2 linked regions of the Luteitalea sp. TBR-22 genome follow. The protein of the gene in region 1 interacts with the protein of each later gene in a pairwise test. Links are inferred from orthologs where the notes say so. Each region holds a gene or a part of one and is shown on either strand. Other genes may lie near its edges.

Region 1 (3,086 bases):
TCGCACCGCGGCCGCTACATGCAGGAGGCCGTGCCGGTCGGCGAGGGCGCCATGGCGGCCATCCTGGGGCTCGACGGTCCGACGGCAGCGGCGGCGTGCGAGGCCGCCGCGCAGGGCGAGGTGGTGAGCCCGGCGAACCTGAACGCCCCCGGCCAGGTGGTGATTGCCGGCGCCAGGGCGGCGGTGGAGCGCGCCGGCGCCGAGGCGAAGGCACGTGGCGCCAAGCGGGTGATTCCGCTCAACGTCAGCGCGCCGTTCCACTGCGCGCTCATGGCCCCGGCCCAGGCGCGGCTCGAGCCGGAGTTGCGCGCCCTCGCCGTGCAGGCGCCGCGCGTGCCGGTGGTGGCCAACGTCGATGCCCAGCCGAAGCGCGAGGGCGCGGCGGCGATCGACGCGCTGGTGGCGCAGGTGTCGGGCGCCGTGCGCTGGGAGGACGTCATCGGGTATCTTGTGTCGGCTGGTGTGCGCGCGTATGTTGAGGTGGGCCCGGGGACGGTGCTCGCAGGACTGGTGCGCAAGATCGACCGCGAGGCTCGGGTGGTGAGCTTCGGAGCCCCTGAACAACTCGCAGCGGTGGAGGCGCTCTTCGCAGCATCGTGAGGCTCGATCTCTCAGGCAAGGTAGCCATCATCACGGGCGCGTCGCGCGGCATCGGCCGACAGACGGCCCTGACGCTCGCGTCGGCGGGCGCCGCCGTCGTCCTCACCTCGCGTGGGGATGCCGCCGAGGCCGTCGCCGCGGAGGTGACGGCGGCCGGCGGGCAGGCGCTCGCGCTGGCGGCCGACGTGGCCGACGCCGAGGCGGTGCAACGGGTCATCGACGCCACCCTCGAGCGGTTCGGGCGGATCGACGTCCTGGTGAACAACGCCGGCATCACGCGCGACCAGTTGCTGCTGCGGATGAAGCGCGAGGACTGGGACGCCGTGCTGGCCACCAACCTCACCGGCACGTTCCTCTGCACGCAAGGCGTGCTGAAGACGATGCTGAAGCAGCGTCAGGGACGGATCATCAGCATCAGCTCGGTGGTGGGCCAGAGCGGCAACCCCGGGCAGACCAATTACGCGGCGACCAAGGCCGGCATCATCGGCTTTTCGAAGGCGCTCGCGCGCGAGGTCGCCTCGCGGTCCATCACCGTCAACGTGGTGGCCCCGGGGCTCATCGACACGGACATGACGCGGGAGATCAGCACGGACGCCCAGGCCAACTGGACGTCGGCGATCCCGCTCGGTCGTTTGGGCACGCCGGAGGATGTGGCCGCGGCGGTGTGCTTCCTTGCATCAGACGCGGCCGGGTACATCACGGGGCAGGTGCTCGCCGTCAACGGCGGCATGTATGCCTGAGCAGGAGGAGTGGCAGATGTCAGCTGTGGCAGAGAAGGTCAAGAGCATCATCGTGGAGCAGCTGGGCGTCGACGAGGAAGAAGTCACGCCGGATGCGTCGTTCGTGGACGACCTCGGCGCGGACTCGCTCGACGTCGTCGAGCTGGTGATGGCGTTCGAGGAGGAGTTCGGGGTGGAGATCCCGGATGACGACGCGGAGAAGATCACCCGCGTGCGCGAGGCGATCGCCTACATCGAGCAGCACGGCAAGGCCAAGAAGTAAGCAACTGCCACACCGGGGGGAAGGCGCCCGGGGGACGGAGGGGGAGTGTCGAGGCGAGTCGTCGTCACGGGGGTCGGGCTGGTGTCGTCGCTGGGGATTGGCACGCAGGCCAATTGGGAGGCCCTGTGTGCGGGCCGCAGCGGGATCGGGCCCATCACCCATTTCGACGCGTCGGCGTTCTCGGCGCGGATTGCGGGCGAGGTCAAGGACTTCGACCCGCTGGCCTTCGTCGAGAAGAAGGAGGTCAAGAAGATCGACCCCTTCATCCAGTACGCCCTGGCGGCCAGCCAGTTCGCCGTCGACGACGCGCAACTGGTGATCACGCCGGAGAACTCGTTCGACATCGGCGTGTACATCGCGTCGGGCATCGGCGGGTTCCGCACCATCGAGAACGAGCACGAGGCCTACCTCGCCGGCGGCCCGCGCAAGATCTCGCCGTTCTTCATCCCGTCGGCCATCATCAACCTGGCCTCCGGCCAGGTGTCGATCCGCTTCGGCGCCCGCGGCCCGAACCAGGCGTCCTGCACGGCCTGCTCGGCCTCGGCCCACGCCATCGGCGACTCGTACGAGATCATCAAGCGCGGCGACGCCGACGTGATGATCACCGGCGGCGCCGAGGCGGCGGTCACCCCGATGAGCGTCGGCGGCTTCAGCTCGATGCGCGCGTTGTCGACGCGCAACGACGAGCCGCAGCGCGCCTGCCGTCCCTTCGATCGCGACCGCGACGGTTTCATCATCGGCGAGGGCTCCGGCATCCTCATCCTCGAGGAACTCGAGCGGGCCAGGGCGCGGGGCGCGAGCATCTACGCCGAGGTCGTGGGCTACGGGCTCACCTCGGATGCCTACCACATGACCGGCCAGCCCGAGGGCGGCGAGGGCGCGGTGCGCGCGATGCGCATGGCGCTCCGCAAGGGTGGCGTCGACCCGTCGGTGGTCGACTACATCAATGCCCACGGCACCTCGACGCCGGTCAACGATCCGACCGAGTCGCAGGCGATCCGGACGACCTTCGGCGAGCACGCGCACAAGCTGTGCGTGTCGTCGACCAAGTCGATGACCGGCCACCTGCTCGGCGCCGCCGGCGGCCTCGAGGCCGGCATCACCGCCCTGGCGATCCGGCATGGCATGGTGCCGCCCACCATCAACCTCGACAATCCGGCCGAGGGTTGCGACCTCGACTACGTGCCGCACGTCGCGCGCGCCCGCACGGTGCGCTACGCGCTGTCCAACTCGTTCGGCTTCGGCGGCACGAACGCCAGCCTGCTGTTCAAGGCGTACGAAGCGTAGACGGTAGGCTCAGGGCTCACGGCTCAGGGCTCGGAGAGCCCACAGAGCCGCGCGGCACGAGAAGGCCGCCCGCACGGCCACAACCGTTTCACTGAATGCTTTCTGAGCCTTGAGCCCTGGGCCTTGAGCCATCCGGGCGCTGAGCCCTGAGCCATGAAGATCATTGTTTGCATCAAGCAGGTCGTCACCCGTGACTG
Region 2 (3,311 bases), 540 kb from region 1 along the record:
TGCCGACTGCCCACTGCCGACTGCCGACTAGAATGGTGTGCTGATGGAATCGGGTCGAGGGTTCACCGGACGGGTCTGGGGCGCGGGCAAGTTGCTCGTGCTGCTGGCCTTGCTCGGGCTGACGTACGCCGTCTCGTTCGGCATGGCGATGCGGCTCGCGCTGCGGACGCGCGACGTGCGCGTGCCCGACCTGCGTGGGCGCACCGTCAACCAGGCCAGTTCCTCGCTCACCGAACTCGGCCTGCCGCTCAAGGTCGAAGAGTCGCGGCGCTCCGACCCGAAGGTACCGGCAGGCCTCATCCTCGCGCAGGATCCCGTGTCGGGCAGCACCGCTCGTCGCCCGCGCAGCGTGAAGGTGTGGTTGAGTGCCGGGCCGACCGTGAGCCGCGTGCCCGCCGTGACCGGCCTCACTGAGCGCACCGCGCAGCTGCGCCTCGAGAGTGAGGGGGTCGGCATCCGGGGTCTCGCCGCCATCCGCTCCTCGGCCTTCCCCGCCGGCATCGTCGTGTCGCAGAACCCGGCGCCCGGCGCCGCGGCCGACACCGTGTCGTTGCTGGTCAACCGCGGCGAGCGGGGTGCCACCTACGTCATGCCCGACCTGATCGGCGTCAACGCCCAGCGGGCCGCGGAAGTGCTGCGGGTGCGGGGCTTCCGCGTGGCGCTGGTGGCCGAGCAGCCCTACCCCGGCGTTCCCCCCGGCATCGTCCTGCGACAGTCGCCGCTCGGCGGCTTCCAGATTGCGCCCGGCGACGCCATTTCCCTGGAGGTCAGCCGGTGAGCGTGCGTCTCGCGCCGTCGGTGTTGAGCGCCGACTTCGCCGCGCTCGGCGAAGACGTGCGGAAGGTGGCGGCGGCCGGCGCCGACTGGATTCACGTCGACGTGATGGACGGCCGCTTCGTGCCCAACATCAGCATCGGCCTGCCCGTCGTCGCGGCCCTGAAGCGGGTGTCGCCGGTGCCCCTCGACGTGCACCTGATGATCGTCGAGCCGGAAAGGTACGTGGATCAGTTCGTGGAGGCCGGCGCGGCGTCCCTCTCGGTACACGTGGAGGCCACCGACCACCTGCACCGGTTGGTGCATCGGATCCGGCAGCTGGGCGCTCGGCCGGGCGTGGCGATCAACCCGGCCACCTCCCTCGACACGCTCGCCGAGATCGCGCCCGACCTCGACATCGTCATCCTCATGTCGGTCAACCCGGGCTTTGGCGGGCAGGCGTTCATCGAGCGGAGCTACGACCGGCTGCGCCGGCTGCGCGACTTCCTGGATCGGGCGGGGAGCCAGGCCCTGATCACCGTCGACGGCGGGGTCGATCCCGGTCGGGCCGAAGCCGTGGTCGCCGCGGGAGGCGACGTGCTGGTGGCTGGCGCGGCCGTGTTCGCCGCCGCCGATCCCGCCGCGGCGATGGCCGACCTGCGGGCCGCCGGCACGCGTGGCTGGCAGGCGCGCGGCGCGCGATGAGCCGGGTGGCGGGCGCTGCCCGCATCCGCGTCCGCTATGCCGAGACCGACCAGATGGGGGTGGTCTACCACGGCAACTACTTCGCCTGGTTCGAGGTCGGCCGCGTCGAGCTGCTGCGACAGCTCGGCTGGAGCTACAAGGCTCTCGAAGCCGACGGCGTGAGCCTGCCCGTCATCGAGGCCACTTGCACGTACCTGCACCCGGCGCGGTACGATGACGAGTTGGAGATCCGGACGACGGGCCGCATGGCGAGCGCGCTTCGGGTCGAGTTCACCTATGAGCTGGTCCGGCTGGAGGACGCCCGCGTGCTGGCGACGGCCCGGACGATGCACGTACCCGTCAACCGCGACGGGCGGCCCTGCCGCCTGCCGGTGGCGTTGAGGGAGATCTTCTCGTGAGGGCACTCGTGACCGGCGCGGCGGGCTTCATCGGCTCGACGCTGACCGACCGCCTGCTGGCGCAGGGCGCCGACGTGGTCGGCATCGATTGCTTCACGGACTACTACCCGCGCGCGCTCAAGGAGACGAACCTTGCCGGGGCACGCCAGTCGGCGCGCTTCGAACTGGTCGAGGACGACCTGCTCGACACCGACCTGGCGGCCCTGCTCGACGGCGTCACCCACGTCTTCCACCTGGCCGCGCAGGCCGGCGTCCGCAAGAGCTGGGGCCGCGACTTCAGCGTCTACGTGAGCAACAACATCGCCGCGACGCAACGGCTGCTCGAGGAGTGCGCCGGCCGGCCGCTCGAGCGCTTCGTCTATGCCTCGACGTCTTCGGTGTACGGCGACGAGGCCCCGATCCCGATGCGGGAGGATCAGCGCTTGCAGCCGCTCTCCCCGTACGGGGTGTCGAAGCTGGCCGCCGAGCACCTCGGGCACCTGTACTTTGCCAACCATGGGCTGCCGTTCACGGCGTTGCGCTATTTCACCGTGTACGGCCCCCGCCAGCGGCCCGACATGGGGTTCCATCGCTTCCTCACGGCCGCCATGGCAGGCAAGCCGCTCACGCGCTTCGGCGACGGCGAGCAGACGCGGGATTTCACGTACGTGGCCGATGCGGTGACCGCCACGGTCGCGGCGGCCACCCTCGGCGCACCGGGCCGCGTGTACAACATCGGCGGCGGGTCGCGGGTGACCGTCAACCAGGTGTTCGAGATCATCGGGCGCCTCGTCGGGCGCGCCGTGGAGATCGACCAGCAGCCGCCCCAGAAGGGCGACATGCGCGACACGTACGCGGACACGAGCCGGGCGAGGGCCGACCTCGGCTTCGTCCCGTCGGTGACGCTCGAGCAGGGACTGACAGAAGAATACGCATGGCTACGGACCGAACGCGCATGACGATGGTGATGGCACGTCTCCGGCTGGCAGTGGTGCTCGGCCTCGCGGTGATGGCCGGCGCGTGCGCCACCAAGCGCGGCAACATCCCCACCGGGGTCACCGAGCCCGACAAGTACTTGTACGAGCAGGGCCAGGCCTCGATGACCGACCGCAAGTGGTTCACGGCCCGCGAGTACTTCCAGCAGTTGGTGGACGGCTACCCGCAGAGCCCGCTGCGCGCCGACGCCAAGCTGGGGCTCGGCGACGCGTACCTCAACGACGGCACCACCGAGGGCAAGCTGCGCGCCGAGCGCGAGTTCCAGGAGTTCCTGTCGTACTTCCCGACCCACCAGAAGGCCGACTACGCGCAGTTCAAGCTGGCGATGACGCACTTCGAGCAGATGCCGAAGGCCGAGCGCGACCAGACCGAGACCAGGGCGGCGCTGGAGCAGTTCGAGGCCTTCCGCACCCGCTACCCCAACAGCCCGTTGATGCCCGACGTCCAGGAAAAGGAACGGATCGCGCGCGACCGCCTCAG

The links.
Region 2: the proteins of TBR22_RS16620 (region 1) and TBR22_RS14160 interact in binary tests that used the Escherichia coli proteins (3 or more experiments, as listed by UniProt). The link is inferred for Luteitalea sp. TBR-22 from one-to-one orthologs.

The regions. Positions count from the first base shown.
Region 1 is NZ_AP024452.1:3,956,286-3,959,371, reverse strand. What follows is about bases 208-2,979. They hold TBR22_RS16620 (acyl carrier protein), read left to right. Parts: upstream 208-1,356; coding sequence 1,357-1,602; downstream 1,603-2,979. Other genes in these bases: fabF (beta-ketoacyl-ACP synthase II), read left to right, coding at 1,648-2,889; fabG (3-oxoacyl-ACP reductase FabG), read left to right, coding at 597-1,340; fabD (ACP S-malonyltransferase), read left to right, coding at 208-600. Outside these bases: more of fabD, read left to right, coding at 1-207; TBR22_RS16610 (electron transfer flavoprotein subunit beta/FixA family protein), read left to right, coding at 3,043-3,086. UniProt on the Escherichia coli protein: Carrier of the growing fatty acid chain in fatty acid biosynthesis.
Region 2 is NZ_AP024452.1:3,419,808-3,423,118, forward strand. Bases 159-3,155 are described here. They hold TBR22_RS14160 (thioesterase family protein), read left to right. Parts: upstream 159-1,454; coding sequence 1,455-1,856; downstream 1,857-3,155. Other genes in these bases: TBR22_RS14150 (PASTA domain-containing protein), read left to right, coding at 159-778; rpe (ribulose-phosphate 3-epimerase), read left to right, coding at 781-1,458; TBR22_RS14165 (NAD-dependent epimerase/dehydratase family protein), read left to right, coding at 1,853-2,794; TBR22_RS14170 (outer membrane protein assembly factor BamD), read left to right, coding at 2,770-3,155. In the rest of the region: more of TBR22_RS14150, read left to right, coding at 44-158; more of TBR22_RS14170, read left to right, coding at 3,156-3,311.